DNA from 2 places in the Nonomuraea sp. NPDC049725 genome. Region 1 is predicted to be linked to the other one. Evidence: riboswitches for the same ligand, from Rfam matches in the RefSeq annotation. Region 1 holds a riboswitch; the other holds the start of a gene.

Region 1 (15,745 bases):
CCGGTCGAACGACCACGCCGCCTTGTAGATCATCAGGCGGGCCAGCTCGATCTTCGCCTTGACCTGGGCCAGCGGGAACGCGATGGCCTGGTTGGCGCCGATCGGCCGGCCGAACACCTCGCGCTGCTTCGCGTAGTCGACCGCGACGCGCAGCGCCACCTCGGCCCCGCCCAGCGCCGAGGCGGCCAGCAGGACGCGCTCGGGGTTGAGGATGTCCCACAGCACGGCCGCGCCCTCATCCGGCCGCCCCACGACCCGCGAGGCGGGCACCCGCACGCCGTCCAGGAACACCAGGTTGGACGGCGTGGTGTTGGCGCCCATCTTGGGGATCGGCCGGTAGGTCAGCGTCCCCGCCGCGACCGCCTCGGGCACGTTCACCAGGAACACCGTCAGCCCGGCGCTGCGCGGGCGCGCCTCGGCCGCCGGGATCGTCCGGGCGACCAGCAGCATCCAGGTGGCCCGCTGCACCCCGGTGATCCAGATCTTCTGCCCGTTGATCACGTAGTCGCCGCCGTCGCGGCGCGCCGACGTCGTGATCGCCAGCGCGTTGGACCCGGCGTCCGGCTCGGTCAGCGCGAAACACGTCTCGACCTCGCCCGTCGCCAGCGACGGCAGCAGCTCCGCCTGCTGCTCGGCGCTGCCGTGACGGCTCAGCGTCAGCGCCCCGAACCCGGGCGTGAGCACGTACGTGAACGCCGACCCGCCCGCCGCGCCCGAGGCTGCGATCGTCTCGGTCGCCACGGCCAGCTCCAGCAGCCCCTGCCCGCCGCCGCCGAACCGCTCCGGCACCGCCAGCCCCAGCCAGCCGCCCTTGGCCAGCTCGTCCCACACCTCCTGCGGCCAGCGCTTGTCGCTCTCGCAGCGCTGCCAGTAGTCCAGGTCGTAGCGGGAGCAGATGGCGGCCACGCCGCTCCGCACGGCCAGCGCGGATTCGGGGAGGGTGAAGTCCATCACATCATCGTAGAAGGAAGTTCTGCCGGCGGGCGAGGGCGCCGCGCGTGGAAGACGAACGCCGGGGGAGCGTTGCGCCACACCGTGCGCCCCGCCACCACCTCCTCGAACCGCTCCGACAGCAGCGACCGGAACCGGCGGGCCGAGCTCATCGGGATCGCGTGGATGTAGGAGAACGTGGTGAACGCCCCCGCCGGGCTCATCGCCGCCGTCACCGCGCCCAGCAGCGCGAGCTGCAGCTCCGTCGGGAAGGCCGCCCACGGCAGCCCGCTCACCACCACGTCCGCCTGCCGCAGGCCGCGCTGCGACAGCAGCCCGGTCAGCTCCGCCGCGTCGCCGTGCACCACGTCCACCGCCGGGAACCGCTCGGCCAGCAGCGCCGCCATCGGCTCGTTCAGCTCCACCGCCAGGTGGTGCCCCCGCCCGGCCAGCCGGCGCTGGATCTCCGCCGTGAACGGGCCGGTGCCCGGTCCCAGCTCGACGACGGTGGGCTCGCCGCGCTCGGGCACCGGCGCGCAGACCGCCGAAGCCAGCCGCTGGGAACTGGGCGCGAACGCGCCGATGGTCGCCGGGGCACGCAGGAACTGACCGAGGAACAGTGCGCTGTCGTTGGGCATGCACCGACGGTAAGTGCGAAGATCGTGTACGGGAGTCCGTCATCGGGCCGGGGATCCGGCCAGTAGGAGGAGAAGCCATCCTCCGCCGGGAGGACTGTCCACGAGTGCCACCTGGATACCTTTGACGCATGAGTTGGCGTTGGCGTGGCGCGCCCCTCGACCTGCTCCTCGCCGCCGCCGGAGTCAGCCTCGACCTGCTGATGTCCGGCCAGGCGCGGATCGGCGACCTGCCGCCCGCATACACGGTCGGACCCTTCGCGCTGCTGGTCGGCGCGCCCATGGGGTTCGTGCGGCGCTGTCCGCTGCCCACCGCGCTGTGGTTGTCGGTTGCGCTGATCTGCACCGACCGGCTGGACGCCTTCAGCTCCAACACCGCCCAGGTGCTGCTGCTCGTCGCCGTCGGCGTCACCGCCTACAGCGCCGGCTGGCGATCGGTGATCATGGCGATGGCCGCCAGCGGCGTCGCCACCGGGCTCAACCTCGCCGACCCCGGCATCGCCTTCACCAGCACCTCGCTGATGTACGCCGCGGGCATCACCGTCTTCCCCGTGATCGTCGGCGGCTACCTGCGCGGCTCGATAGGCGAGCTCGAACACCGCGACGTCACCCCCGACGTGCTCCTGGCCGCCGGCGGCGTCGCCCAGACCGTCCTCAGCACCTGGACGAGCTGGCACAGCGGCGGCCACCCCGCCTGGGTCATCGGCCTGTTCGCCGTCGGGGCCGGGCTCGCGCTCGGCGTCGCCAGACGGCTGCCCGGCCTCGTCTTCCTCCTCCAGGGCATCGTGCTCGTCGCCGCCGACAGCTACCTGCCCGAGGTCGTCAACAGCTGCCTGGTGCTCACGCTCATCGCCCTCGGCGTGTTCGCGATGCGCGTCGCCTCCTGGACCTGGACCGTCGTCGCCTACCTGGCCACCTGCCTGCTCGCCGCCATCGCCGTCGTCGGGCCCGGCACCGAGGTCACCGGCTTCCGCGCCGCCGTGCTCTGCGCCCTCGTCATCACCCCCGTCGCCATCGGCCGCTACCTGGGCATGAAACAGGCCGCCGCCGCCGCCGAACGGCTGCGCGTACGGGAGTCCACCCGGCTCACCGTGGCGCAGGTCCGCGCCGACCAGCTCGCCGAACGCGAGCGCATCGCCCGCGACGTGCACGACATCGTCGCCCACCACGTCGGCGCCATGGTGCTGCGGGCCAGCGCCGCCCGCTACACCGCCCCCGACGGGCCCGTCGCCGACGCCCTCACCGACATCCGCGAGACCGGGCACCAGGTGCTGGAGGACCTGCGCGGCCTCATCGACCTGCTGCGCGACCCCGACCGCCAGCCCGACCTGCTCGCCGACCCCGCCGACGTGGTCCGCGAGGCCGCCGAACGGATGTCCGCCGCCGGGCTCCTCGTCGACCTCGACCTCGACCCCGCCACCGACCACACCTCGCTGCTCGCCCGCACCTCCGCGGCCCGCATCGTCCAGGAAGGCCTCACCAACGTGCTCAAACACGCAGGACCCGGCACCGAGGTCCGCGTCCGCGTCCGCGCCGACGGCGACAGCCTCGCCGTCGAGATCCGCAACGGACGCCCGCCCACCGGCATCGAACGGCTGCCCTCCTCCGGACGCGGCCTGGCGGGCATGCGCGAGCGCGTCAAGACCCTCGGCGGCACCCTCACCGCCGGGCCCGACGAGGACGGCGGCTGGCTCCTGGCGGCCAGCCTGCCCGCCGCCAGGGGCAACGCGTGATCCGCGTCCTCATCGCCGACGACCAGGTGCTCGTCCGCGCCGGCGTGCGGATGCTGCTGCAGGCCAACAGCGACATGGAGGTGGTCGGCGAGGCCGACGACGGCGCCGAGGCCGTCCGCCTGGCCGAACGCCACCTGCCCGACGTCATCCTCATGGACCTGCGCATGCCCCGCGTCGACGGCCTGGAGGCCATCCGCCGCGTCCTGGCCGCCCGGCCGTCCACCCGCATCGTCGTCCTCACCACGTTCGCCGAGGACTCCAACGTGTACGCGGCCCTGCGCGCCGGCGCCGTCGGCTTCCTCGTCAAGGACGACGAGCCCGAACGCATGGTCGACGCCGTCCGCCGCGCCCACGCCGGCGAGCAGCTCCTGGCCCCCTCCGTGCTGCGCCGCGTCGTCGACCGCTTCCTCGACGCCGAGGAGCAGGCCGCCGCCCCCGCCCCGCGCGGCCTCACCGAACGCGAGATCGAGGTGCTCGCCCTCGTCGGCACCGGCCTGTCCAACGCCGAGATCGCCGAGGAGCTGCACGTCGGCGTCACCACCGTCAAGACCCACATCGCCGCCGCGATGGAGAAGCTCGGCCTGCGCAACCGCATCCAGGCCGCCGTCGTCGCGCACCGCGCCGGCCTCGTCGACGCCTCCTTCCGCACCGTCCGTCCGCCGCGTGGCGGACCGGCGGGTAGCCCGTCAGGCTGACGACCGGGGGAGGGGGCGGGCGCGATCCTTCTGCTCTCACCACCGATCGGAAGGATCGCCATGTCCGACTCCACCTACGACACGACCACGCGCGCGGGCGCCCGCCCAGGACCGGCCCCCGCGGGCGGCCGGGTGTCCCCGGGACTCCTGTACGCGCTCCGCGTGGCCGTCGTCGCCCAGGCGGCGTCGCTGCTGGTCGCCGCCTCCCTGGCGGGCCAGGCGGTCGCCTCGGACGGCGCCATGGCCGAGGCGCACGTGATGGCGGGGCTCGTCGTCCACCTCGTCGCGCTCGTCCAGATCGTCCTGGCGGTGCTCGTCTGGCGGCCCGGCCGGGGCGCCGGCTGGCCCGCCCTGGCCAGCGTCGCGCTGTTCGTCGTCGGGATGGGGCAGCACTTCACCTGGCTGTGGCTCGGCGCCCACCTGCCCAGCGGCGTGGTCCTGTTCGGCCTCGTCACCGCGATGCTGCTCTGGTCCTGGTCCCCCACCGCCTCCCGCCGCCGCTAGCCCCCTGGTTCCGGGATCGGGGTGTCTCCCGGCCGGCCCGCCAGGGTCCGGGCGTCTGCCCGCCGGCCCGTCAAGGTTTGGGGTGTCTCCCCTCCTCTCCGCTAGGGTTTGGGGTGTGTATGTGAAGATCTGCGGTCTCAGTGAGCCCGAGCACGTGGCCACCGCGGTCGAGGCCGGCGCCGACGCGATCGGCTTCGTGCTCACCCGCAGCCCGCGCCAGGTCACCCCGGAGCGGGCCGCCGAGCTGGCCGCTCTGGTGCCGGAGCACGTGCTGACCGTCGGCGTCTTCCGCGGCGAGGACCCCGCCACCGTGCGGGCCGCCGCCCTCACCGCCGGTGTCCGCGCCATCCAGCTGCACGGCCGCCACCCGCACGGCGACTTCACCGCGCTCAAGGACCTCGGCCTGACGCTCGTCCGCGCCGTCGACGCCAGCGCCGACCTGCGCTGCGGCGCCTTCGACGAGAGCATGCTCATCGTCGACGCGCCCCGGCCGGGCTCCGGCGAGCCCTGGGACTGGGCCGCCGTCCGCGACCGCCCCTCGGGCCACTGGCTCCTCGCGGGCGGCCTCGACCCGGCCAACGTCGCCGAGGCCGTCGCCGCCGCCCGCCCCTGGGGCGTGGACGTCTCCAGCGGCGTCGAGACCGCCCCGGGCGTGAAGGACTCCGCCCTCATCGAGGCATTCCTCGCGGCCTCCCGCGCCGCCGCCTGACCACCCCGAACAACCCCGAGCACCCCGAGTGCCCTCGGGGCCAAGGGGTCACGCCAGAGCCGTCCCGGAGCGCGTACGGGCGCCCGGGTTTCCTGCCGCCTGCCCCGGATCATCCGGGAGGGCCGGACGTTCGACGACCGAGTGACGGAGGGGCCGGACATGGGCCGAGAGGACGTGGAGCTGCGGCGGGCGCTGGAGTTCGTGCGGGGGTTCGCGCGGCGGCGGGCGCCGCGGGTCGTGGACGTGCCCGGCGGGTTCGCGGTGCTCGACGACCGCTACCCGGGCTCGTACGACGACAACAAGCTCGTCGTGTGGGCCGGTGACGACCCCGGCGCGGTGCTGGAGGCGGCGGAGCGGGTGCTCGGCGGGAGGGAGCACCGGCAGGTCAACGTGGACGACGACGCGCTCGGCGCGGCCTTCGCGCCCGCGTTCGCGGCGGCCGGGTACGAGCACGAGGAGACCCTCGTGATGGTCTTCCGCGGCGCCCCGCCGGCCGGGCCGCCCGAGGCCGAGCGCCTGGAGGTGGCCGAACTGCTGCCGGTGGTGCGGGAGAGCTGGCGCGCGACGCTGCCGGAGGCGTCCGAGGAGGTCGTCGACGGGCTGGCCCGGCGGATCGAGACCCGGCTGCGGGGCGCCGACCGGGTGGGGTTCCGGGGCGTACGGGCGGCGGACGGCGGCCTGGCCGCGTACGCCGACCTGTACGCGCACGAGGGCGTCGCGCAGATCGAGAGCCTGGTCACCCTGGCCCGGCACCGGGGCAACGGCCACGCCCGCGCCCTCATGCGCTCGCTGCTGGCCGAGACGGCGGGGGCTGACCTGGTCTTCCTGCTGGCCGACGCCGCCGACTGGCCCAAGGACTTCTACGCCCGCCTCGGCTTCGAGACGGCCGGACGCACGCACTCCTTCCTGAAGACCCCGTAGCGGCGCCCCTGAGCCCCGCAACGCCCCTCCGATCGTCCACCCTCCGACCGTCCACCCTCCGGCTGGGAAATCGGAGGGTGCGTCCGCCCCCACCTGTCGCCCCTGAGCCGCCGAGCGGGCCGTCCGCCGGGGGTGACCCGAGGTGGGGATCGGGGGATGCGGCCGCCCCACCCTCTGTCGGCCCTGAGCCGCCGTCCGGCCGTCTGCCGGGGTGACCCTGAGGTGGGGAATCGGGGGATCGGGGGCCGCTGGGCAGGAAGTTTGACGCAGTAGGGTCTGGGGCGTGAGTGAAACTTCCGCCGAGGACCGAATCTGGACGGTTCCGAACCTGCTGAGCTTCCTGCGCCTCCTCGGCGTGCCCGTGTTCCTCTGGCTGGTTCTGGGCCCGAAGGCGGACGGGTGGGCCATCGCGATCCTGGCGGTGGCCGGCTTCACCGACTGGCTCGACGGCAAGATCGCCCGGGCGTTCAACCAGACCAGCAAGCTGGGCCGGATCATCGACCCGGCGGCCGACAAGCTCTACGTGTTCGCGACGATCCTGGCGCTGCTCGTGCGGGAGGTCATCCCGTGGTGGCTGGCGGCCGTGATCCTGGCGCGGGAACTCTTCGTCGCGTGTTTCATCCCCGTACTTCGCAAACATGGCTATAAGGCACTTCAAGTGCATTTTCTGGGCAAGGCAGCCATGTTCAACCTCATGTACGCCTTCCCTCTGCTCTTCCTTGCCTCCCATGACGGGTGGTATGCCGATATAACGCGCATTGTCGGGTGGGCGTTCGCGCTCTGGGGAACGGGCCTGTACTGGTGGGCAGGCGTGTTGTATGTGATACAGGTGCGCCGGCTCGTAACCGCGACCACGAAGGAGTGATCGGGTGAAGGCGGTCGTCATGGCGGGCGGTGAGGGCACCCGGTTGCGTCCGATGACGGCCAACCAGCCCAAACCCCTGCTTCCCGTGGTCAACCGCCCGATCATGGAGCACGTCCTGCGGCTGCTCAAGCGGCACGGCGTCACCGAGACCGTGGTGACGGTCCAGTTCCTGGCGGCGCTCGTGCGCAACTACTTCGGCGACGGCGACGAGCTCGGGATGAGCCTGCAGTACGCCACCGAGGACGTGCCGCTCGGCACGGCGGGCAGCGTGAAGAACGCCGCTGCCCGGTTACATGACGATCGTTTCCTGGTCATCTCCGGCGACGCCCTGACGGATATCGACTTATCCGACATGGTCCGCTTTCATCGCGAAAATTCGGCACTTGTCACCATCGGCTTGAAGCGCGTCCCGAACCCCCTCGAGTTCGGCATCATCATCGTCGACGAGTCCGGCCGGGTGCAGCGCTTCCTGGAGAAGCCCACCTGGGGCCAGGTCTTCTCCGACACCGTCAACACCGGCGTCTACGTCATGGAGCCCGAGGTCCTGGCGCACGTGGCCGCGGGCGAGCCCGTCGACTGGTCGGGCGACGTCTTCCCCCGCCTCCTGGAGCGCGGCGCCCCCATCTACGGCTACGTGGCGGCCGGCTACTGGGAGGACGTCGGCACCCACGAGAGCTACCTCAAGGCCCACGCCGACGCCCTGACCGGCAAGGTCAGGCTGGACATCGGCGGCTTCGAGGTCTCGCCCGGCGTCTGGGTGGCCGCCTCCGCCTCCGTCGAGCCCGACGCCGTGCTCAAGGGCCCGCTGTTCATCGGCGAGTACGCCAAGGTCGAGGCGGGCGCCGAGCTGCGCGAGTACACGGTCCTGGGCAACAACGCGGTGGTGCGCGAGGGCGCGTTCCTGCACCGGGCGATCGTGCACGACAACGTCTACCTCGGCCCCGGCACCCACCTGCGCGGCTGCGTGATCGGCAAGAGCACCGACGTGATGAGCGGCGCCCGGATCGAGGAGAACGCGGTCGTCGGCGACGAGTGCGTCATCGAGCCCGAGGCGTACGTCTCCAGCGGGGTGCGGGTCTACCCGTTCAAGACCATCGAGGCGGGCGCGGTCGTCAACACGAGCGTCATCTGGGAGTCGCGCGGCCAGCGCAGCCTGTTCGGGCCGCGCGGCGTCAGCGGGCTGGTCAACGTGGAGATCACCCCCGAGCTGTGCGTGCGGCTGGCCAGCGCGTACGCGACCACGCTCAGCAAGGGCGCGAACGTCGTCACCTCGCGCGACTCCTCGCTGGCCGCGCGGGCGCTGAAGCGGGCGGTGATCGGCGCGCTGACCGCCAGCGCCATCAACGTGCTGGACCTGGAGGCCGCCCCGCTGCCCGTGGCCCGCTTCCACGCCACCCGGGGCACGGCGGCGGGCGGCATCGCGATCCGCACGACGGCCGGCGACCCGCAGAGCGTCGACATCGTCATCATGGACGACCGGGGCGCCGACCTGCCCCCGGCCGCGCAGCGCAAACTGGAGCGGGTCTTCTCCCGGCAGGAGTTCCGCCGCGCCTTCCCCGGCGAGATCGCCGAGCTCACCTACCCGGCCAGGGCCGTCGAGGACTACGCGCACGAGCTGCTGCGCCGGGTGGACATGACGGGCGTACGGGACATGAAGGTGGTCGTCGACTGCGCGGGCGGCACCTCGTCGCTGGTGCTGCCCCGGCTGCTGGGCCGGGCCGGGATCGAGGTGCTGACGGTCAACGCCGTCCTGGACGACCTGTCGCCCACGGAGACGATCGCCGAGCGCCGCCGTGACCTGCAACGCCTCTCCGAGCTCGTCAGCTCCTCCAGGGCGGCCTTCGGGGTCCGCTTCGACCCCGTGGGGGAGCGCATCGCGCTGGTGGACGAGATGGGCCAGCTCATCGGCGAGGAACGGGCCCTGCTCGTGGTGCTCGACCTGGTGGCCGCCGAGCGGCGCGGCGGGCGGGTGGCGCTGCCCGTCACCACCACCCGCGTCGCCGAGCAGGTGTGCCGCTTCCACGGCGTCGAGGTGGAGTGGACCTCGACCGCCGTGGACGCCCTCACCTCGGCCGCCGCCGGGCCCGGCATGATCTTCGCGGCCGACGGCCGGGGCGGCTTCGTGGTGCCGGAGTTCAGCCCGGCGCTCGACGGCCTGGCCGTGTTCATGCGCCTGCTCGGCCTGGTCGCGCGCACCCGGCTCTCGCTCAGCCAGATCGACGCCCGCATCCCCGAGGTCAACCTGCTCAGGCGGGCGATCCCGACGCAGTGGGCGGTCAAGGGCGCGGTCATGCGCTCGGTCATCGAGGCCGCCGAGGCCGCCCGCGACGGCCACCGCGTCGACACCACCGACGGCGTGCGGGTGGCGGGGGAGGACGGGAGCTGGGTGCTCATCCTGCCCGCGGCCACCGAGCCGGTCACCCACCTGTGGGCCGAGGCGGCCGACGTCGACACCGCGCAACTCCTCCTGGAGCGCTGGGCGCGCGTGGTGGAGCGGGCGAGCACCTGATCCCGGTGATTTGTCGGGATGGCGGGCAAGATCGTAATGTTGGAAAGGCGCGGCGGCATGGACCTTCGGGCGGGGGCGGCGGTAACTTTGTCAGCGTCCAGCCTGTCGTCCAGCGCCCCGCCTTGACCTTTGCCGCTGATCAGCGTAAGTTGCGGCATTCGCAAAATCTTGAGAGCGAAGCGAGGCGCGCCCCGAGCACCGTTGCCGCGTCTTCGCGGTAGGAGGCCGAGCCGATCGATGCCGAGCGTCTACTGCACGCAGTGCGGGCACGCCAACCCCGAGGATGCCCGTTTCTGTTCCCGTTGTGGGTCACCGTTGACCAGACCCGAGGTCTCAGGGGATACCACATCGACGATCTCCGTCGCGGGAATAGAGGCGTACGAGGCAGAGACCGGTGACATGCTGCTGGCCGAGCGGGCGCTGGTCGAGCAGCTTCCGCCCGGCACGGCGCTGCTGACCGTGACCAGGGGGCCCAACCAGGGCAGCCGTTTCAAACTCGACAAGGACCTCACCACCACCGGCCGCCATCCGGAGAGTGACATCTTCCTCGACGACATCACGGTCTCGCGCCGCCACGTCGAGTTCTACCGCCATCGCGGCGGCCAGTTCTCGGTGCGCGACGTGGGCAGCCTCAACGGCACCTACGTCAACCGCGAGCGCATCGAGGAGGTTCCGCTCCATTCAGGCGACGAGGTGCAGATCGGCAAGTTCCGGCTCCTGTTCCTGATGCGGACACCCGCCGGCACATGAGTTCGCAGGCGGCACGCTCGCACATGAGCATCGGGGAGGTGCTCGCCCTGCTGCAGGGCGAGTTCCCCGACGTCACCGTCTCCAAGATCCGGTTCCTGGAGGGCGAGGGGCTCATCGAGCCCGAGCGCACCCCGTCCGGCTTCCGCAAGTTCACCCACCTGCACGTCGAGCAGCTGCGCTACATCCTCACCGAGCAGCGCGACCACTATCTGCCGCTGCGGGTGATCAAGGACAAGATGGCGGAGGGCTTCGGCCGCCCGCGCGCCCTCCAGGACAAGCAGGAGGTCCGGCTCAGCCGCGCCGAGCTGCTGGAGGCCGCCGGGATCGACGAGGAGACGCTCACCGAGCTGGAGGACTACGGCCTGCTCGCGGCCAAGGCCAGGCGCTACGACGAGGACGCGCTGAAGGTGGCCCGCAGCGTCGGCGCGCTGGCCAGGTTCGGCCTGCACGCCCGCCATCTGCGGGCGGTCCGGGCGGCGGCCGAGCGCGAGGCGGGGCTGGTGGAGCAGACGGTGGCGCCGATCCTGAAACGCCGGGCGCCCGGCGCGATCGGGGAGGCCGACGAGACGGCCAGGGAGCTGTCGGCTCTGCTGCTCGACCTGCACGCGGCGCTGCTGCGCACGGGTGTGCGGAGCGTTCTGGGGCGATGAGCGGCCCGCGGGACATTCAGGGCTCCCCGGGTGTTACGTTGAATTGCAGAAGCGGACCAGCGATGACCTGTGCCGGGCCACCGGCCAGTCGAATATGGAGCAGCCCGTGTTGCAGATGGAGGTCGTGGGCGTTCGCGTAGAAATGCCTACAAATCAACCGATCGTCTTGCTCAAGGAGGCACACGGGGAGCGGTTCCTGCCGATCTGGATCGGCATGACCGAAGCGACGGCCATCGCCCTGGCCCAGGCGGAGGAGCCTCCCCCGCGGCCGCTCACCCATGACCTGTTCCGGGACGTGCTGAGCGCGCTCGGCGTGGGCCTGCGCGCGGTCAACATCGTCGCGCTGCGTGACGGCATCTTCTTCGCCGACCTCGTGTTCTCCAACGGGGTGGAGGTGAGCGCCCGGCCGTCCGACTCGATCGCGCTCGCCCTGCGCACCGGGGCCCGCATCTTCGCCAGCGAGGAGGTGGTCCAGGAGGCCGGCGTGATCATCCCGGACGACCAGGAGGACGAGGTGGAGAAGTTCAGGGAGTTCCTTGACACGATCTCTCCCGAGGACTTCGGCAGGGCGGGGTAGGTATTTCAGTGCATTTACGCTTCACGACGCGCCGAGCCGGATCGTTGACTGAGCATGGTCACGGTCCTACGGTGCAAGTGAAACCCGCGGTCGCCTTTTACGAACCCCCAGATCAGGCCGCGGGATGAGAGAAAGCCGGAGGTCCGCGTGGCGGTCAGCAGCGGCGAGGGAAAGACGGCCGGCCAGGAAGATCCGGTGCGGCGCGAGAGCGCGCGGCAGCGTGCCGGGGAGCAGGGTCTGCTCTTCGACGAGCAGCCCGCCAAGCTTCCCGACGACATCGGATACCGCGGGCCGACGGCCTGCGCGGCGGCCGGCATCACCTACAGGCAGCTTGACTACTGGGCGCGCACCGGACTGGTGGAGCCCACGATAAGAGCCGCCCAGGGCTCGGGATCGCAGCGGCTCTACAGCTTCCGCGACATCCTGGTCCTCAAGGTCGTCAAGCGGTTGCTCGACACGGGAGTCTCCCTCCAGCAGATACGCACCGCCGTGCAGCATCTGCGTGACCGCGGGGTCGCCGACCTCGCGCAGATCACGCTGATGAGCGACGGGGTCAGCGTCTACGAGTGCACCTCGGCCGACGAGGTGATCGACCTGCTCCAGGGCGGTCAGGGCGTGTTCGGCATCGCGCTCGGCCGGGTCTGGCGCGAGGTCGAGGGCTCCCTCGCGGAGCTGCCGGGGGAACGCGCGGCGGTCGCGGACACCGTCCCGGCCGAACATCCCGCTGACGAGCTGGCCCGGCGGCGCCGCGCACGGCGCACAGGGTGACCACGACGCACAGGTGACCGCGACCTACGGGTGAGCACGGGGCGACGGGGAACACCGGGTGACGGGAATCACCAGGTGACGGGGAGCGACTCTCCCGGCGTGCGCATCAGGCCGCCTGCGGTGGGGTTGCCGGACAAGGCGTAGTAATCTGGGACATGCTGTCGACCCCGTGCGGGAGAGACCCCGGCTGGCCCGGGGCGCCGAAGGAGCAACCCTCCCCGGAATCTCTCAGGCATCCCGTACCGCTCGGGTGAGGCAACTCTGGAAAGCAGGTGCGCCCGCCAGGCGCGCTTCACCGACGGTGCAAGCCCCGCCGGGGCGAAGCTCTCAGGTCGCGATGACTAGCGCGCGGTGACAGAGGGGGAGATCCGGCATTCGCCCGCGCCCAGCGCCGGTCTCCAAAGCCTCGGGAGGCATCTCCATGACAGATCTGTCAGCACCGCCGTTCTCGGCCCGGCACATCGGCCCGTCCGCGGCCGAGCAGCAGCGCATGCTCGAGGCCGTCGGCTTCGAATCGGTGGCGGACCTGGTCGCCGTCGCCGTCCCCGAGTCCATCAGGGCCAAGGACCGGCTCAAGCTGCCCGCCGCCGCGAGCGAGACCGAGGCGATCGCCGAGCTGCGCGCCCTGGCCGGTCGCAACCGCGTCCTCACCTCGATGATCGGCCTGGGCTACCACGACACGGTCACGCCCGCCGTCATCCGCCGCAACCTGCTGGAGAACCCGGGCTGGTACACCGCCTACACGCCCTACCAGCCGGAGATCTCGCAGGGCCGCCTGGAGGCGCTGCTCAACTTCCAGACCGTGGTGTCCGACCTCACCGGCCTCCCCGTCGCGGGCGCGTCCCTGCTGGACGAGGCCACCGCCGCGGCCGAGGCCATGACGCTGGCCCGGCGCGCCGGCAAGGCGAAGAGTGACGTGTTCGTCGTCGACGCCGACGCCCTCCCGCAGACCAAGGCGGTGCTGGCCACCCGCGCCGAGCCGCTCGGCATCACGCTCGTGGAGAGCGACCTGGAGGGCGAGCTGCCCGAGTGCTTCGGCGTGCTCGTGCAGTACCCCGGCGCCTCCGGCCGGCTGCGCGACTTCCGCGCCGTGGCCGGGCGGGCGCACGAGGCGGGCGCGCTCGTCGTGGCCGCCGCCGACCTGCTCGCGCTCACGCTGCTCGCCGCCCCCGGTGAGCTGGGCGCCGACATCGCGATCGGCTCCTCGCAGCGGTTCGGCGTGCCGTTCGGCTTCGGCGGCCCGCACGCCGCCTACATGTCCGTACGCGACGGGCTGCAGCGGCAGATGCCCGGCCGCCTCGTCGGGGTGTCGGTCGACGCCGACGGCGACCCCGCCTACCGGCTGGCCCTGCAGACCCGCGAGCAGCACATCCGCCGCGAGAAGGCCACCAGCAACATCTGCACCGCCCAGGTGCTCCTCGCCGTGATCGCCGGCATGTACGCCGTCTACCACGGCCCCGACGGGCTGCGCCGCATCGCCGCCCGCGTCCACCGCCACGCCGCCACCCTGGCCGAGGGGCTGCGCCGGGGCGGCGTCGAGGTGGTGCACGGCGAGTTCTTCGACACCGTGCTCGCCCGCGTGCCCGGCCGCGCCGCCGAGGTCGTGGCCGCCGCCGCCGAGCGCGGCGTCAACCTGTGGCAGGCCGGCGACGACCACGTCTCGATCTCCTGCGACGAGAAGACCGGCGCCGCCGAGCTGGCCGCCGTCTGGGCGGCGTTCGGCGTCGAGCCCGCCGGGGAGGCCGCCGACGCGCTGCCCGCCGCCCTGCTGCGCGAGTCCGACTACCTGACCCACCCGGTCTTCCACGAGCACCGCTCCGAGACCGCGATGCTGCGCTACCTGCGCAAGCTCCAGGACAAGGACATCGCGCTCGACCGCTCCATGATCCCGCTCGGCTCCTGCACGATGAAGCTGAACGCGACCACCGAGATGGAGCCCATCACCTGGCCCGAGTTCGCCGCGATCCACCCGTACGCGCCCGAGGCCCAGGCCGCCGGCTACCGCGAGCTGATCGAGACGCTGGAGGGCTGGCTGGCCGAGGTCACCGGCTACGACGCCGTCTCCATCCAGCCGAACGCCGGCTCCCAGGGCGAGTTCGCCGGGCTGCTGGCCATCCGCGCCTACCACCGGGCCAACGGCGACACCGAGCGCGACGTCTGCCTCATCCCGTCCTCGGCGCACGGCACCAACGCGGCCAGCGCCGTCATGGCCGGCATGCGGGTCGTCGTCGTGGCCTGCGACGACGACGGCAACGTCGACCTCGCCGACCTCGACGCCAAGATCGGCAAGCACCGCGACCGGCTCGCCGCGATCATGGTCACCTACCCGTCCACGCACGGCGTGTACGAGGAGAGCATCACCGAGGTGTGCGCCAAGGTGCACGAGGCCGGCGGCCAGGTGTACGTCGACGGCGCCAACCTCAACGCGCTCGTCGGCCTGGCCAAGCCGGGCGAGTTCGGCGCCGACGTGTCCCACCTCAACCTGCACAAGACGTTCTGCATCCCGCACGGCGGCGGCGGCCCCGGCGTCGGCCCCGTCGCGGTCCGCGGCCACCTGGCCGCCTACCTGCCCGGCCACCCGCTGCGCGACGGCAGCGCCGTCGGCCCCGTCTCCGCCGCCCCCTACGGCTCGGCCGGCATCCTGCCGATCTCGTGGGCCTACGTCCGGATGATGGGCGCCGAGGGCCTGACCGCCGCCACCGAGCAGGCCATCCTGTCGGCCAACTACCTGGCCAGGCGGCTCGCCCCGCACTACCCCGTCCTCTACACCGGGCGCGGCGGGCTGGTGGCCCACGAGTGCATCGTGGATTTGCGCCAGATCACCAAGGAGACCGGCGTCACCGTCGACGACGTGGCCAAGCGCCTCATCGACTACGGCTTCCACGCGCCGACCATGTCGTTCCCCGTCGCGGGCACGCTCATGATCGAGCCGACCGAGAGCGAGGACCTGAACGAGCTCGACCGGTTCGTCGACGCGATGATCGCCATCCGCGGCGAGATCGCCAAGGTGGCGTCCGGCGACTACGACAAGTCGGACAACCCGCTGCGCAACGCCCCGCACACCGCCGAGGCGGTCACCGCGGACGAGTGGCCGCACCCCTACACCCGGACCGAGGCCGCCTACCCGGTGCCCTCGCTGCGCGACGGCAAGTACTGGGTGCCGGTGCGCCGCATCGACCAGGCGTACGGGGACCGCAACCTGGTGTGCTCGTGCCCGCCGCTGGAGGCGTACGAGGACTGACCGGACCGTTCGGCCGCCCGGAGGACCCCGCCCGCGCAGGGCGGGGTTCTCCGCTTTCCAGGCCGGCTGGGTCAAGTGAGCAGACATGATCGTCAGAAGTGGTTAAGCTCGGTGCGATCGCCGCGCGAAGGAGCTCTCTTGACGTCCTCAGAGCTGCAGACCCCGCCCCTCGACACCGCTCGCCGGCTGGCCGAGCACGGTGACCTCGACGGCGCGGCGGCCATTCTCGCCGACCTCGCCGCCGCCGACGGGCCCGAC
Region 2 (15,745 bases), on a different contig from region 1:
ACGACCACGCTGGCCACCCAGATCACCTCGGGCGACGCGCAGAGCGTCGCGCTGACGGCGAGCGGCGCGCCCGCCGGCGTCACCGTGACCTTCAGCCCGCAGACGATCAACTCCGGCCAGTCGTCCACGGTCACGGTCGCCACCACGGCGAGCGTCACGCCGGGCACGTACCCGATCACGCTGAACGCCGACGGCGCCAGCGTCGACCGCACGGCCACGTTCACCCTGACGGTGGGCAGTGACCAGGGCGGCGACGCCTGGGCGCCGTGGACCCCGTACGCGGCCGGGGACGTCGTCACCCACCAGGGTTCCAGCTACCGATGCCTCCAGGCGCACACCAGCCTCCCCGGCTGGGAGCCGAACCTGGTGCCTGCTCTCTGGCAGCGGATCTGACCCCTCAAGACCGGGCGGCCACGCCGGGGTGGCCGCCCCCCTTTTCTCAGACAGGCGGGACACCGTGAAACTCACCTTGGGCGCAGTCGCGACGCTCGCGCTGACGCTGACCTTCTTACAGCCGCAGACGGCCAACGCCGTCGCGGAGACCGCCCCGGACATCCCGATCTCCAACGTGACGGCGCATCTGGCCCAGTTCCAGCAGATCGCCAACGCCAACGGAGGCAATCGGGCCTCGGGCCGGCCGGGCTTCACCGCCTCGCTGAATTACATCAGGGGCAAGCTCGACGCGGCCGGGTACACCACCCGGGTGCAGAGCTTCAGCGGCGGCAGCAATCTGATCGCCGATTGGCGAGGCGGTCCGGCCGGCCCGGTTCTCATGCTCGGCGCGCACCTCGACGGCGTCAGCGCCGGAGCGGCCATCAACGACAACGCCTCGGGCTCCGGGGCGCTGCTGGAGGTCGCGCTCACGCTGGCCGCCAGGAACCCGACGCTCACCAAGCACGTGCGTTTCGGCTGGTGGGGCGCGGAGGAGCAGGGCCTCGTCGGCTCCCGCTACTACGTGCAGAACGGCGGCGCCCAGGGCGTCGAGGCGTACCTGAACTTCGACATGATCTCCTCCAGGAACGCCGGCTACTTCGTCTACGACGACGACGCCACGCTGCGGCAGGCGTTCACCGAGTACTTCACCTCCATCGGCGTCCAGCCGGACCCCGACCGCGAGGGTGACGGGCGCAGCGACCACGCCTCGTTCAAGAACGCCGGGGTGCGGGTCGGCGGCCTGGCCACCGGAGCGGGCGCGATCAAGACGGCGGCCCAGGCGGCCAAGTGGGGCGGCACCGCGAACGCGCCGTTCGACAGCTGCTACCACCGGGCGTGCGACACCTACCCGGCCAACGTCAACACCACCGCGCTCGACCGCAACACCGACGCCATCGCGCACGCGCTGTGGAAGCTCGCGGTCGGCTCGGAGAACCCGCCCGCCGACGACTACACGATCTCGGTGAACCCGGCGTCGGCGTCGGTCGACCCGGGCGGCACGGCCACCACGACCGTGAGCACCCAGGTCAGCTCCGGGCAGGCGCAGAGCGTCACGCTCTCGGCGAGCGGCGTGCCCGCCGGCGTCAGCGTCACGTTCAGCCCGGCGACGATCACCGCGGGCCAGTCGTCCACGGTCACGATCGCCACCACCGCCGGCACCGCGCCGGGCACCTACCCGATCGGCGTCAACGGCGACGGGGCGAGCGCCGACCGGTCGGCCTCGTTCTCGCTCACCGTGGCCGGCGACACGGGCGGCGGCACCTGGGTGGCGTACACCTCGTACGCGGCCGGGGACGTCGTCACCTACCAGGGCTCCAGCTACAGATGCCTGCAGGCGCACACCAGCCTGCCGGGCTGGGAGCCGACCAACGTGCCCGCGCTGTGGGCGCGCGTCTGATCCCTCCTGGACACCGCGTGCGGGCCGCCTCTGCCATGACCGGCCCGCACGCGGCCACCACCTAACCGACCGGCTTCAGGACGTCCTCCACCACGACGGCGTCCCCGTAGGCGGCCGCCAGGCGCTCGCGCTGCTCGGGGGTGGCCAGCCACATGGTCACCTCCACCCGGTTGCGCGTCTCGCTGGTGGCGGCCTCCAGCACGCCCTTCTCGTCCATGACCCGCTCCTGGATCCCGTAGAGCTCGGCCCGCGTCCGCTTCGCCCCGGTGACGCAGAGCGCGCCGCCCCACACCTCCCGGATCCACGCCTCCCGGCCTGACAGGTCGCCGGTGAAGGCCAGGTTCAGCACGACGTCGCGGGCGTGGTCCTCGCCCTCCTCCGGCGGGTCCGGGTCGAGCCGGTCGATCCACGCCCCGGCGAACTCCTTGGCCGATCCGGCCCTGGTGATGGCCTCGTTCATGGCGTCCTGCGTCGTCCTGGCCGGGTCGACCGGCTTCCAGCCGCCCTCGGGGGCGGGGCACGGCGTCCCGATGGGGTCCGGCCGGCTCGGTCCCCCTTCGGACGGGCGCGGCGGCTCGGTGAGCGTGAGCCGCTCGCCGTCCCAGGTGCCGGTGACCACGTACAGGCCCCAGCGGGTGCTCGCGGCCGACTCGTGGCGGACCTCGCTCCAGTCCCAGCCCACCACGCCGGGGCCGCCGCACTGGGGCGGCATCGACTCCAGCAGCGCGCGGCACATCTGCGGGCCGTGCGTCCCGTCCTCCAGCACGGTCACCGTCGCCGTGTAGCGCGGGGGCGGCCCGGTGGGCCCGGTGGCGCCGGTGGGCCCGGCGGGCGCGGCGCCGCCCTGGGCGCCGCAGGCCGCCAGGCCCACCGCCAGCGCGAGGAACGCGGTCATCCGTCTCATACCTCTACGACGGGTACGGCGTCCGCCCGGTTCAGGGCGCGACAACACCGCCGTCACCCCACTAGGCTTGCGGACATCACCGACGAAACCGTGCGGGAGAGCGCCCTGACAGCCGGTCAGGGCCCCTGAAGGAGCAAGCCCTCCCCGCGAACCTCTCAAGGCAAAGGACCGCACGGCCGAGGTGACCTCTGGAAAGCAGGCCGGTGGGCCTCGCCGAAGGTGAAAGTCCGGCAAAACCCGGGCGAAGCTCTCAGGCATCGATGACAGAGGGGGAGGATGCTGGCATCCGACTCTGCCCTGAGGTGCGACCCATGTCCCGACCGACACCGCTGCGAGACGTCCACGAGGCTCTCGGCGCCACGCTCACCGACTTCGCCGGCTGGCTGATGCCGCTGCGCTACGGCAGCGAGTCCGCCGAGCACAACGCGGTCCGCCAGGCGGCCGGGCTGTTCGACCTCTCCCACATGGGCGAGATCTTCGTGACCGGCCCGCAGGCCGCCGAGGCGCTGGACTACGCGCTCGTGGGCCACCTGTCGGCGCTGGCGACGGGCCGGGCCCGCTACACCATGATCGTGGACGAGCGCGGCGGCGTGCTCGACGACCTCATCGTCTACCGGCTCGGGGACGAGGAGTTCATGGTCGTGGCCAACGCCTCCAACTACCCGAAGGTCGACGCGGAGCTGAAGAACCGCGCCAAGTCGTACGACGCGGTGGTCGAGGACCGCTCCGAGCAGTACGCGCTGATCGCGGTGCAGGGCCCGCGCGCGCAGGAGATCCTGGCCACGCTCACCGACGCCGACCTGGCCGGGCTCAAGTACTACGCCGGTCTGCCCGGCGTCGTCGACGGGCGCCAGGCGCTCATCGCCCGCACCGGCTACACCGGCGAGGACGGCTTCGAGCTGTTCGTGGCCAACGAGGACGCCGTGCCGCTCTGGCACGCCCTGACGTCGGCCGGGGCGCCGTACGGGATCAAGCCCGCCGGTCTGTCCAGCCGCGACACGCTCCGCCTGGAGGCGGGCATGCCCCTGTACGGCAACGAGTTGAGCGCGGAGCTGACCCCGTTCGACGCGGGGCTGGGCAGGGTGGTGAAATTCGACAAGCCGGGCGACTTCGTCGGCAGGTCGGCGCTGGAGGCGGTCAAGGACACCGCCCCCGCGCGCCGGCTGGTCGGCCTGGTCGCACGGGGCCGCCGGGTGCCCCGCCACGGGTACCCGGTCACCAAGGACGGTGCCGTCGTCGGCGAGGTCACCAGCGGGGCGCCTTCCCAGACCCTGGGCAAGCCCATCGCGCTGGCGTACGTCGACACCGGGGTCAGTGAAGGTCTGGCCGTGGACATCCGGGGCAGCCAAGAACCTGTGGACCTGGTTGAGCTGCCCTTCTACAGGAGGAACAAGTGAGCAACATCCCTGACGACCTGAGCTACACCAAGGAGCACGAGTGGGTTGCCGGGATCGACGACGGGATCACCGTCACGATCGGCATCACGGCGTTCGCCGCCGAGGCTCTGGGTGACGTCGTCTTCGTGCAGCTCCCCGACGCCGGGTCGGTCATCGAGGCGGGCGACTCGGTCGGCGAGGTCGAGTCGACCAAGTCCGTGAGCGAGATCTACAGCCCGGTCGGCGGCGAGGTCGTCGAGATCAACCAGGCCCTGGTGGACGACCCGTCGCTGGCCAACAGCGACCCCTACGGCGACGGCTGGATGTTCCGGGTGCGCGTGGACGGCGACCCGAAGGACCTGCTGACGCCCGAGGAATACACCGCCCTCACCTCGGGCGACTCCTGACAGCACCGCCGGGGCCCGGTAGCGGGCCCCGGCCCTCCCGAAAGGCGCGTCAATGGCGATCAGCGTCTTCGACCTCTTCAAGGTCGGCATCGGCCCGTCCAGCTCCCACACGGGCGGCCCGATGGCGGCCGCGCACAAGTTCGCGCGCGGCCTGAACGACGACGGCCTGCTGGAGCGCACCGCGCGCGTCGAGGCCATCCTGTACGGCTCGCTCGGCCTCACCGGCAAGGGCCACGGCAGCGACAAGGCCGTCCTGCTCGGCCTGTCGGGCGAGAAGCCCGAGCTGGTGGACGTCGACAGCATCGACGAGCGGCTGGCCGCCATGCGCGACTCCGGCACCGTCACGCTGTACGGGGTCCGCGAGATCCCCTTCGTCGTGGGCCAGGACCTCGTCTTCGAGCGGAAGATCTCGCTGCCCGAGCACCCGAACGGCATGCGCTTCACCGCGTTCGACGAGTCGGGCGCCAAGCTGCGGGAGAAGGTCTACTTCTCCGTCGGCGGCGGCTTCGTCGTGGACGAGAAGGCCACCGGGGCCGACCGCATCAAGCCCGACGACACCGTGCTCCCCTACCCGTTCACCACGGCGGAGGAGCTGCTCAAGCACTGCTCCAACACCGGCCTGTCGATCTCCGCGCTCATGCTGGAGAACGAGAAGGCGTTCGGCCGCTCCGAGGCCGAGATCCGCGCCGGGATCCTGCACCTGTGGCAGGTCATGTCCGACTGCGTCCAGCGGGGCATCTCGCAGGAGGGCGTGCTGCCCGGCGGCCTGAAGGTCAAGCGCCGGGCCAACCGCCTGCACCGGCGGCTGCAGACCGAGTCGGCCGAGCGCGACCCGCTCCAGGCGATGGACTGGGTCTCCCTGTTCGCGCTGGCCGTCAACGAGGAGAACGCGGCCGGCGGCCGCATCGTCACCGCCCCGACCAACGGCGCGGCCGGCATCATCCCCGCCGTGCTGACCTACTACTCCCGCTTCACCCCCAACGCCGACGACGAGGGCGTGGTCCGCTTCCTCCTCACGGCCGCCGCGATCGGCGTGCTGTTCAAGGAGAACGCCTCCATCTCCGGGGCCGAGGTCGGCTGCCAGGGCGAGGTGGGCTCGGCCTGCTCGATGGCCTCCGCCGGCCTCACCGAGGTGCTGGGCGGAACCCCGGAGCAGGTGGAGAACGCGGCCGAGATCGGCATCGAGCACAACCTGGGCCTGACCTGCGACCCCATCGGCGGGCTGGTGCAGATCCCGTGCATCGAGCGCAACGCGGTGGCCTCCATCAAGGCCATCACCGCCGCCCGCATCGCGCTGCGCGGCGACGGACGCCACCACGTGTCGCTGGACAAGGCCATCAAGACGATGCGCGACACCGGGCGGGACATGCTCGACAAGTACAAGGAGACCTCGCGCGGCGGCCTCGCGGTCAACGTCATCGAGTGCTGAGCGCGCGGTGACCGGCGCGGTCGTTCAGCGCCGGACGTGGATGCGGACGACGGCGCCGAGGTCGTCGTCGCGCACCTCGCGGCGGATGCGGCTGACGATCTCGCGGTCCAGCTTGGCCACGACCGCGCCGACGTCCGTGGCGGCCGGGCAGGTCAGGCCGATGCGCAGCCTGGCCCCCTCGCCGACGACCCGCACCCCGGCCCTGGCCAGGCCGTCGACGTCCTTGAGCCCCACGCAGAGCATCGCCGTCCCGGTGCCCGACCGGGAGCCGTAGCGCCCCCAGCCCAGGCTCAGCAGCAGCCAGCGCAGCGTGACCAGGACGAGCACCAGCAGCACGAGCGCCACCACCCACAGCGCCCACGGCTGCTCGGCCAGCGCCCGCGCGGTGCGCTCCGGCAGCACCCTGGCCTTCGGCGGCAGCCCCGCCAGCTTGTCGTGGCCGCGCAGCCAGGCGTAGCCGCCCGCCACGAGCAGCACCGCGCCGACGACGGCCAGGCCGATCCGGTTGCCCGCGTACTGCCGCATCACAGCCCCCTCCTGCGCAGCCGCACCACGACCTCGCCCGCGGCCAGCGTGCCCACGCCCGCCAGGCGGTCGCCCACCGCGTTGCCGACCTGCCTGAGCATCGTGCCCGAGCTCTCCCCCTCGGTCACGACGGTGACCTCGATGCGCCGCCTGCGCAGCCGTACCTGGGCCCGGCGCACGCCGTCCACCTCCTGGGCGACGGCCCGCAGCGTACGGCGCAGGCCCGAGCGGGTGATGCCGATGACGATCAGCGGGTCGGTGGTCTCCACCGGGACCAGCCGGGAGCGGCCGGGCAGCAGCGCGAGCAGCAGCAGCACCGCGCCCGTGCCCGCCAGCGCCACCGCGACGGCGTCCAGCTCGCTCCAGGAGGAGGCGGACGCCAGCTCGGCGGCCTCGTTGACCGGCACCCAGCCGAGCGGCCGGCCCATCAGCGACGCCACCACCTCGGCGCAGGTCAGCCCGAGCGCGGCCGTCAGCACCAGGGCCACGGCCACCGCGGCGGGCGTGCGCGCGGGTCTGAGCACCCGGTTGGACCTGCGGAGCGGGGTGTCCTGCGCGGCGACGGCCGCACCGGGCAGGATCTGCTGGAGCGTGGTCATCACAACGACCAGAGGTACACGGGTCCCCGACCGGCTCGACCGCGCCCCCGCCGCCCGTTTGCAGGATCATTACGGGCCCGGCGATCAATGGGCGGATATGCCGTGGTTGCCCGCCGGGGGCGCGCACCCCTGCCGTGTCCGTTTTACCTGGATTACGCTGCCGGTATGGATGACCGCCAGCGCTACGACCGGGCCACGGCCGCTCTTGAGCCGCCGTTCGCGATCCTCGACCTGGAGGCGTTGCGCGCCAACGCCCGCAGCCTGGTGCGGCGGGCCGCCGGCAAGCCGATCCGCGTCGCCACCAAGTCGGTGCGCTCGCGGGCGGTGCTGGAGCGGGTGCTGGCCCTGGACGGGTTCCGCGGGCTGATGGCCTTCACGCTGCCCGAGGCGCTGTGGCTGGCGGAGCAGGGGTTCGGCGACATCCTGGTGGCCTATCCGACGGCCGACCGGCGGGCGCTGGCCGCGCTGGCGGGCTCGGCGGAGGCCGCGGCGGCGATCACGCTGACGGTGGACTCGGTGGAGCACCTGGCGTTCATGGACCATGCGGTGGCGGGGGTCCACCCACGCCACGAGATCCGGATATGTATGGACATCGACGCCGGGTTTGTGGCCTTTGGTGGGAAATTTCGGGCGGGGGCGCTCCGCTCCCCCATCCGCGAGCCCGACCAGGCCGCCGACCTGGCCGCCGCCATCGCCAAACGCCCCGGCTACCGCCTGACCGGGCTGCTCGCGTACGAGGCCCAGATCGCCGGCGTCGGCGACGCCCCCCAGGCCCGCGCCGCGTACGCCCGGCTCGTCAAGGCCATGCAGACCCTGTCGGCCCGCGAGCTCGTCGTGCGCCGCGGCCGCATCGTCAACGCCGTGCGCCAGGTCGCCGACCTGGAGTTCGTCAACGGCGGCGGCACCGGCTCCATCGAGCGCACCGTACGCGAGAAGGCCGTCACCGAGGTCGCCGCCGGGTCCGGGCTCTTCCATCCCCGGCTGTTCGACTTCTACAGCCGCTTCAGCGGCCACCCGGCGGCCCTGTTCGCGCTCCCCGTCGTGCGGCGGCCCGCACGCGACGTCGTCACCGTGCTCGGCGGCGGCTATCTCGCCTCCGGCGCCCCCGGCCCCAGCCGCCTGCCACAGCCCTACCTGCCCGCCGGCCTGCGCTACGCGCCCGACGAGGGCGCGGGCGAGGTGCAGACCCCGCTCATCGGCGCGCCCGCCGAGGACCTGCGCACCGGCGACCGCGTCTGGTTCCGGCACGCGAAGTCGGGCGAGCTGTGCGAACGCTTCGACGCCCTCCACCTCGTCGAGGGCGACACGCTCACCGAGACCGTCCCCACCTACAGAGGCGAGGGCCGCACCTTCCTCTAGAGGCCCCTAAGACGGGTCACCGGCGGCGACGCCGGAGCCCCTTGAGACGGGTCACCGGCGGCGACGCCGGCGCCACAGGACCACCGCCGCGCCGATCACCAGCGCCGCACCCACGCCGATCAGCACCGGCGCCAGGCTCGGCGCCTCGTCGTCCCACAGCCGGTCGGGGTCGTCACCGAACTCCACCGGCCGAGGCGACATCCCCAGTGCGTCGCTCACCGAAGCCGCGAGGCTCCCCGCCCGGGACTTCACATCCGCCACCGTGCGCTCGGCCACACGCTTCGGGCTCACCCGGTCGGCGATCGCGTCGACCGTCTGCGCCAGCTCCGCCCGCGTCCGCGCGATGCGCCGCTCCAGCTCATCGGGATCGGTGTCAGCCATGACTCTCCTCTCGGCCGCGCTCCTGCCCGTGCCCTCACATGTCCTGATCAGTCTGTCAGGTCCGCACGCCGTACGGCACGGCGGGCGGCCAGGTAGGTTTTCCTGGAGAAACTCCTGGAGGACCCATGACCGAGACCAGGCTCGCCCCCGGCGACGCCGCCCCCGAGTTCGCGCTGCCCGCCGCCGGCGGCGACGAGATCTCCCTCGACGCCTACAGAGGCAAGCGGGTGATCCTCTATTTCTACCCCGCCGCGATGACTCCCGGGTGCACCAAGCAGGCGTGCGACTTCCGTGACAGCCTCGCCCAGCTCACCGCCGACGGCTTCGTCGTCCTCGGCGTGTCGAAGGACAAGCCGGAGAAGCTCGCCAAGTTCGCCGAACGCGACGCGCTCACCTTCCCGCTCCTGTCCGACCCGGGGCTGGAAATCCACAAGGCGTACGGCGCGTACGGCACCAAGAAGCTCTACGGCAAGGAAGTCGTGGGCGTCATCCGCTCCACGTTCGTCATCGACGCCGACGGCAAGATCGAGCAGGCCCTCTACAACGTGAAGGCCACCGGGCACGTGGCGAGCCTGAAGAAGAAGCTCGGCCTCTCCTGACCACTCCCCGCGGGCTCCGATCCGGGAGCCCGCCCGGGGTGAATTGACACGCACCGCGCCTTGTCCGTGCCGGTAGGTGACGTGGCACCGGTGCGTGGCCGGAGCGCTAAACTATTCACGGCCCGCCTTTGGCGGGATTGCGCGGGCGTGGCGAAATCAGGCATACGCGGCAGGTTTAGGTCCTGTTGGTGGAGACACTGTGGGGGTTCGAGTCCCCCCGCCCGCACATCAATGACACCGTCCGGCAATTGGCCGATATGTGTTCGCCCGGAAATGCGATGCGCCGAAACCCGGCCGGTTATTCGGCACGGCGGCACCCCGAAATACGGACGCGAACGAAATGGCGTCAGCCGACCAGATTCGCGGGTTGCTCACCCCGGGCGAATTGGGCGAGCTGGTCGGCCGCGACCTGCCACGAGCGTTCGTCCGCCTGCGGGACCGTGCCCGCGACGTGCGGGGTGATGATGACGCCCGGCGTGTGCCACAGCGGGTGGTCGCCGGGCAGCGGCTCGGGGTCGGTGACGTCGAGGACGGCGCGCAGCCGCCCGGAGCGGGTCTCGCCGAGCAGCGCGTCGGTGTCGACGACGGGGCCCCGGGCGGCGTTGACGAGGACGGCGCCGTCGCGCATGCGGCCGAGGAACCGCTTGTCGGCCAGGTGGTGGGTGGCCGGGGTGTGCGGGAGCATGAGCGCCACCACGTCGTGGGCGGGCAGCAGGCCCGGCAGGTCGTCCAGGGGACGGACGCCGTCACGGGCGCGGCGGGCGACCATGGTGACGCGGGCGCCGAACGGCTCCAGCCGGACGCGGAGCTGCGTGCCGAGGTCGCCGGCGCCGAGCACGAGCACGCGCTTGCCCGCCAGCGACTCGGCCATGCGGGGACGCCAGCGGGCGGCGGCCTGGTCGGCGGCGAAGCCCGGCAGGTCCCTGTAGAGGGACAGGAGGGCGGCGACGGCCCATTCGGCGACCGCCGCGCCGTGGGCGCCCCGGGCGCTGGACAGGGCGACGTGGGTGGGCAGGCGGCCCTGCCACTGGTCGGTGCCGGCGCTGAGCGTCTGGACGAGGCGCAGCTCGGGCAGCTCGCCGATCAGGGCCAGCACGCGGTCGACCGGGCGTGAGGGCACGACCATCGCGCGGGCCTCGGCGGCTCCCGGCGGCAACGGGGCCCCGACGTCGTACAGGAGGGGCCGCAGGCCGGTGACGGCGGACAGGGCCGCGCGGCCGCGCTCTTCGGGCACCAGGACGACGAGGTCCTGCGGACGGTTGTGGTGCGCTGACATGCGGGTCCCCGGTCTCGGATCTTTCGGCCGGGGGAGACTCTAGCCCAGCGGCCCGCAAGCGGATCGGGTCGCGCGGAGCTTCCTCGTCTCCGCGCGACCCGGCTTCGCGATCATGATCGCCATCACGATCTCTCCCTTTACTCACCCCAGAGGGTGCTCCCGACGACTACTTTGCCTGCCGGGCCGTAAGACCCGCGTAAGACCGGAGCCGTGTAAGACCAGGGTCGTAGGCGTACTTCACTCTCAAGGCTGAGCCGCCCCACTCCCGGGTTTACGTATCGTGATGGTTGTGTTCGGCAGGGTACGGGCGTGGTCGAGGCGCCATGTGAAGCTGATGGACGCCCTGCGGGTGGCTCCTCTCGCGCTGCTGTGCCTGCTGCCCGTCGTGCCCTACCTGACCTACGCGCCCGACGGGTCGCTGCCGCCGCTCAACGCGCCCGTCTACGCGGTGCTGACGCTGGCGCTGCTGCTGCCGTTGCTGTGGCGGCGTCCGCTGGCGGTGTTCGCCGTGGTGTCGCTGGTCAGCTTCGCGCAGTGGGCGGCCCAGATCGAGGTGCTGCCGGCCAACATGGCGGTGCTGGTGGCGCTGTGGTCGGTGGTCTACCAGTGCGCGTTCCGGTGGGCGCTGGCGGCGCTGATGGTGGCCGAGCTGGGCGTGTTCCTGGCGCTGGTGCAGTGGGACACGCCGACGCTGGGCATGTTCACCACCAGCACGATCTTCGTGATGGCGCTCTGGCTGACCGGCCTGTACGCGAGCACGCGCCGCCGCTACCTGGAGGGCCTGGAGGAGCGCGCCGAACGCGCCGAGCGCGAGCGCGACCAGCAGGCCCGGATGGCGGCCGCCGCCGAGCGGGCCAGGATCGCCAGGGAGCTGCACGACGTGGTGGCGCACAACGTGAGCGTCATGGTCGTGCAGGCCGACGGCGCGGGCTACGCCATCGACAGCGACCCCGAGCAGGCGCGGCAGGCCGTACGGACGATCTCCAGGACCGGCCGGGAGGCGCTGGCCGAGATGCGCCGGCTCGTCGGCGTGCTGCGGCAGGACGACGGCGGCACCGACTACACGCCGCAGCCCGGTCTGGCGCAGCTCGACGAGCTGGTCCGGGCGGCGGGCGTGCCCGCGCGGCTGCGGGTCACGGGCCGGCGCACCGAGCTGACCGAGGGCAAGCAGCTGGCCGTCTACCGGATCGTCCAGGAGGCCCTGACCAACGCGCTCAAGCACGGCGGGCCGGGCGTCCGCGCGCAGGTCGAGCTGCGCTACAGCGGCCCCGAGCTGGTCGTGCGGGTGACCGACGACGGGCGCGGCGCGGCCGCCCCGGCCACCGAGACGGGCGGCCACGGGCTGGTGGGCATGCGGGAGCGGGTCACGATGTACGGCGGCGCGGTCACGGCCGGGCCGCGCGCGGGTGGCGGGTTCGAAGTGCTGGCGCGGCTGCCTACGGCCGAGTCGAAAGCGGCTTAGGGGGAGCGGCGGATGATACGGGTCATGCTGGTCGACGACCAGCAGTTGCTGCGGGCCGGGTTCCGCATGGTGCTGGGCGCGCAGCCCGGCATCGAGGTGGTGGCCGAGGCGGGCGACGGCCAGCAGGCGATCGAGGTGCTGCGCACGGTCGAGGTGGACGTCGTCCTGATGGACGTGCGGATGCCGCGCATGGACGGCGTCGAGGCGATCAAGCACATCACCGGCCCGAAGGTGCTGGTGCTGACCACCTTCGACCTCGACGAGTACGCGTTCGCGGCGATCAGGGCGGGCGCGTCGGGGTTCCTGCTGAAGGACGTGCCGACGGCGGAGCTGGTGACGGCGATCCGGTCGGTGCACGCGGGCGAGGCCGTGATGGCGCCGACGACGCTGAAGCGGATGCTCGACCGGTTCGCCACGTTCCTGCCGACGGAGGAGCCCGCGGCGGCGACGGAGCTGACGCCGCGCGAGCGCGAGGTGCTGCTCATGGTGGCGCGCGGCCGCTCCAACCTGGAGATCGCCGCCGAGCTGGAGGTGGCGGAGGCGACGGTCAAGACGCACCTGGGCCGGGTGCTGGCCAAGCTGGGGCTGCGCGACCGGGCGCAGGTGGTCGTCTACGCCTACGAGGCCGGGCTCGTGGTGCCCTCGCATCGGCCGAACGGCTGACCCGGGTCATCCAGGGTCCTACACGAAGTCCGTCCTCAAGGCCCAGGTCCGGCGGGTTTCGCGCCCCTAGCGTGAGTCGCGTTGTTTTCGCACGACGAGGAGTGAACGTGACTCTCACCGAGACCCCGCGCCAGGCGCCGCCGGCAGTGGTGGCCAAGGGGCTGTCCAAGGTGTACGGCCAGGGCGACGCCCGGGTGCACGCCCTGCGCGAGGTGGACGTGGCCTTCGCCACCGGCGCCTTCACCGCGATCATGGGCCCGTCCGGATCGGGCAAGTCCACGCTGATGCACTGCCTGGCCGGTCTCGACAGCGCGACCGCGGGCACCGTGCACATCGGTGACGTGGAGCTGACCGGGCTCGGCGACAAGCAGCTGACGCTGCTGCGCCGGGAGCGGATCGGCTTCATCTTCCAGGCGTTCAACCTGCTGCCGACGCTGACCGCCGAGGAGAACATCCGGCTGCCGCTGGAGATCGCCGACCGGCAGGCCGACCAGGTGCTGTTCGACCGGGTCATCGAGACCGTCGGGCTGAAGGACCGGCTGCGCCACCGGCCCAACGAGCTGTCCGGCGGCCAGCAGCAGCGCGTGGCCGTGGCCAGGGCGCTCATCAGCAAGCCGCAGGTGATCTTCGCCGACGAGCCGACCGGCAACCTCGACTCGCGCAGCGGCGCCGAGGTGCTGTCGTTCCTGCGCACGTCGGTGCGCGAGCTGGGCCAGACGATCGTCATGGTCACGCACGACCCGATGGCAGCCTCGTACGCCGACCGGGTGGTGTTCCTGCGGGACGGCTCGCTGGTCACCGAGATCACCTCGCCGACGCCGCAGTCGGTGCTCGACACGCTGATGAAGCTGGAGGCGTGAGGTGCTGAAGACCGCCAGGGCGGGGCTGCGCGCGCACAAGGTGCGGCTGCTGCTCACCTCGCTCGCGATCATGCTGGGGGTCGCGTTCATCACCGGCACCTTCGTGCTGAACGACACGGTCCAGGCCGGGTTCGAGGAGCGCGTCACGGCCGACGCCGGCAAGGTCGCGGTGGCCGTGCTGCCCGGCAAGCCGGACAAGGGCATCGCGCCGGAGACGCTGGAACGGGTGCGCGCCGTCCCCGGCGTCCAGGAGGCGCACGGGCTGGTCCGCGGCAGCGCGCCGCTGCTCGGCAAGGACGGCAAGGCCGTCGGCAGCCTGCCCACGACGGCGATCTCCGTCGTGCCGGGTGTGCTGGCCCGCACCTCCATCGTGAGCGGCACCGGGCCCGGCAGCGACGACCAGGCGGCCGTGCTCGACGAGAACACCGCCAAGGCCGAGGGCTTCCAGGTCGGCGACACGATCACGGTGCTCGACGCCAAGCAGCGCGAGCACACGTTCAAGCTCGTCGGGCTGTTCGACCCGGGCGTGGACCAGGAGCTGGCCTTCACCGGGGCGCTCGGGTTCACCACGGCGACGGCGCAGCGGATGACCGGCGAGCGGGAGTTCGCCGAGATCGACGTCGCGGGGGCCGACCCCGTCGCGCTGAAGCGGGCCGTCGCCTCGGCCGCCGGCGCCGGGCTCGTCGTCAAGACCGGCGACGAGCTGGCCTCCGACCTGGCCAAGTCCGCCGGGCTGCAGATCGAGATGCTCACCCTCGGGCTGCTGATGTTCGGGTTCGTCGCGATGCTGGTGGCGACGCTGGTCATCTACAACACCTTCAACATCCTCGTCGCGCAGCGGACCCGGGAGATGGCGCTGCTGCGGTGCATCGGGGCGACGCGCGGCCAGGTGTTCGGCTCGGTGCTCGTCGAGTCGGCCGTGGTCGGGCTGATCGCGTCGGTGCTCGGGCTGGCCGCCGGCTACGGCCTGAGCGCGATCACGCTGGCCGTGCTGCGCGCGGTGGACGCGCCGCTGCCCACCGAGGCGGCGATGCGGCTGACCCCGGCCACGATCGGCATCGGCCTGGCCGTCGGCCTGGTGGTCACGGTCGGCGCCGCGGTGCTGCCCGCCCGTACCGCCACCCGGGTCGCGCCGATCGCGGCGCTGCGCACGCAGACCGAGGAGCAGACGTTCCGGGCTGGGATGCTGCGCGTGGCGTTCGCCGCGCTGTTCCTGCTGGGCGGCGTCGGGCTGGCCGCGGTCGGCGCGCTGGTGATGACGCCCGGCGAGCAGATCTCGCTGCTCGTCGTCATGGGCGGCGGCGTGCTGACCTTCCTCGGCGTGCTCATCATCGGGCCGCTGCTGGTCAGGCCGCTGAGCGCGCTGGTCGGCTGGCTCCCGGCCCGGCTGTTCGGGGTGCCCGGCAAGCTGGCCGTGGACAACTCCGGACGCAACCCCAAGCGGGCGGCCACCACGACCGTGGCGCTGACCATCGGCGTGACGCTGATGACGCTCATCTCGGTGATCACCGCGTCGACCCGGGCCACCGTGACGGTCAAGCTCGACGACCAGTTCCCCGTCGACTACCAGCTCACCTCCCAGTCGCGCGAGTCCAGCATCCCGCGCTCCATCGCCGACGAGCTGCGGGCCGCGCCCGAGCTGTCGGGCGTGGTGCAGATCCGCGACACGATGAGCGCCTCTGGCGACGTCAAGGTCCAGGTGGGCGCCTTCCAGGGACCGCTCAAGCCCGAGGTGACGTCCGGCTCGATCGGCGCGCTCGGGCCCGGCACGGCCGCCATCGCCGACTACGCCGCCACCGACCTGGGCGTCAAGGTCGGCGACACCGTCCCCGTCAAGGCCAAGCGGTCCGGCACGGTCAACCTGCGGGTGGTCGCCGTCTTCCCGGGAAGCGACTCGCCGCTGCCCACGATCACGATGTCCGCGCCGCAGTTCGACGAGGTGTTCGGGGCGGTGCCCGACAGCACCGTCGTGCTCAACATCGCCGACGGCGTGCCCGCCGAACGGGCCCGCGCCGTGGTCGACGCCGCGGCCGCCGGCCACCCGACCGTCCAGGTGATGAGCTCGACCGAGATC

Evidence for each region. A riboswitch is a leader RNA that binds a small molecule or an ion and turns the genes downstream of it on or off. The one in region 1 is predicted to bind glycine.
Region 2: another riboswitch for glycine. It lies ahead of gcvT (glycine cleavage system aminomethyltransferase GcvT); the one in region 1 lies ahead of gcvP (aminomethyl-transferring glycine dehydrogenase).

What each region holds. Positions count from the first base shown of each region.
Region 1 is NZ_JBFANJ010000013.1:97,372-113,116, reverse strand. It holds gene AB0J53_RS30885 (acyl-CoA dehydrogenase family protein) at 1-951, opposite strand, end outside; gene AB0J53_RS30880 (methyltransferase domain-containing protein) at 951-1,568, opposite strand; gene AB0J53_RS30875 (histidine kinase) at 1,697-3,298, shown strand; gene AB0J53_RS30870 (response regulator transcription factor) at 3,295-3,993, shown strand; gene AB0J53_RS30865 (hypothetical protein) at 4,054-4,497, shown strand; gene AB0J53_RS30860 (phosphoribosylanthranilate isomerase) at 4,613-5,206, shown strand; gene AB0J53_RS30855 (GNAT family N-acetyltransferase) at 5,366-6,127, shown strand; gene AB0J53_RS30850 (CDP-alcohol phosphatidyltransferase family protein) at 6,411-6,992, shown strand; gene AB0J53_RS30845 (mannose-1-phosphate guanyltransferase) at 6,997-9,501, shown strand; gene AB0J53_RS30840 (FHA domain-containing protein) at 9,739-10,251, shown strand; gene AB0J53_RS30835 (MerR family transcriptional regulator) at 10,275-10,901, shown strand; gene AB0J53_RS30830 (bifunctional nuclease family protein) at 11,008-11,478, shown strand; gene AB0J53_RS30825 (MerR family transcriptional regulator) at 11,626-12,246, shown strand; glycine riboswitch at 12,409-12,501, shown strand; gene gcvP (aminomethyl-transferring glycine dehydrogenase) at 12,668-15,487, shown strand; gene AB0J53_RS30815 (tetratricopeptide repeat protein) at 15,626-15,745, shown strand, end outside.
Region 2 is NZ_JBFANJ010000017.1:176,934-192,678, forward strand. It holds gene AB0J53_RS35640 (M4 family metallopeptidase) at 1-393, shown strand, start outside; gene AB0J53_RS35645 (M28 family peptidase) at 458-1,831, shown strand; gene AB0J53_RS35650 (hypothetical protein) at 1,893-2,726, opposite strand; glycine riboswitch at 2,819-2,916, shown strand; gene gcvT (glycine cleavage system aminomethyltransferase GcvT) at 3,047-4,132, shown strand; gene gcvH (glycine cleavage system protein GcvH) at 4,129-4,518, shown strand; gene AB0J53_RS35665 (L-serine ammonia-lyase) at 4,571-5,947, shown strand; gene AB0J53_RS35670 (hypothetical protein) at 5,972-6,472, opposite strand; gene AB0J53_RS35675 (DUF6286 domain-containing protein) at 6,472-7,071, opposite strand; gene AB0J53_RS35680 (amino acid deaminase/aldolase) at 7,237-8,430, shown strand; gene AB0J53_RS35685 (DUF3618 domain-containing protein) at 8,482-8,811, opposite strand; gene bcp (thioredoxin-dependent thiol peroxidase) at 8,937-9,410, shown strand; tRNA gene AB0J53_RS35695 (tRNA-Leu) at 9,552-9,636, shown strand; gene AB0J53_RS35700 (2-hydroxyacid dehydrogenase) at 9,757-10,686, opposite strand; gene AB0J53_RS35705 (histidine kinase) at 11,021-12,148, shown strand; gene AB0J53_RS35710 (response regulator transcription factor) at 12,161-12,811, shown strand; gene AB0J53_RS35715 (ABC transporter ATP-binding protein) at 12,919-13,671, shown strand; gene AB0J53_RS35720 (FtsX-like permease family protein) at 13,673-15,745, shown strand, end outside.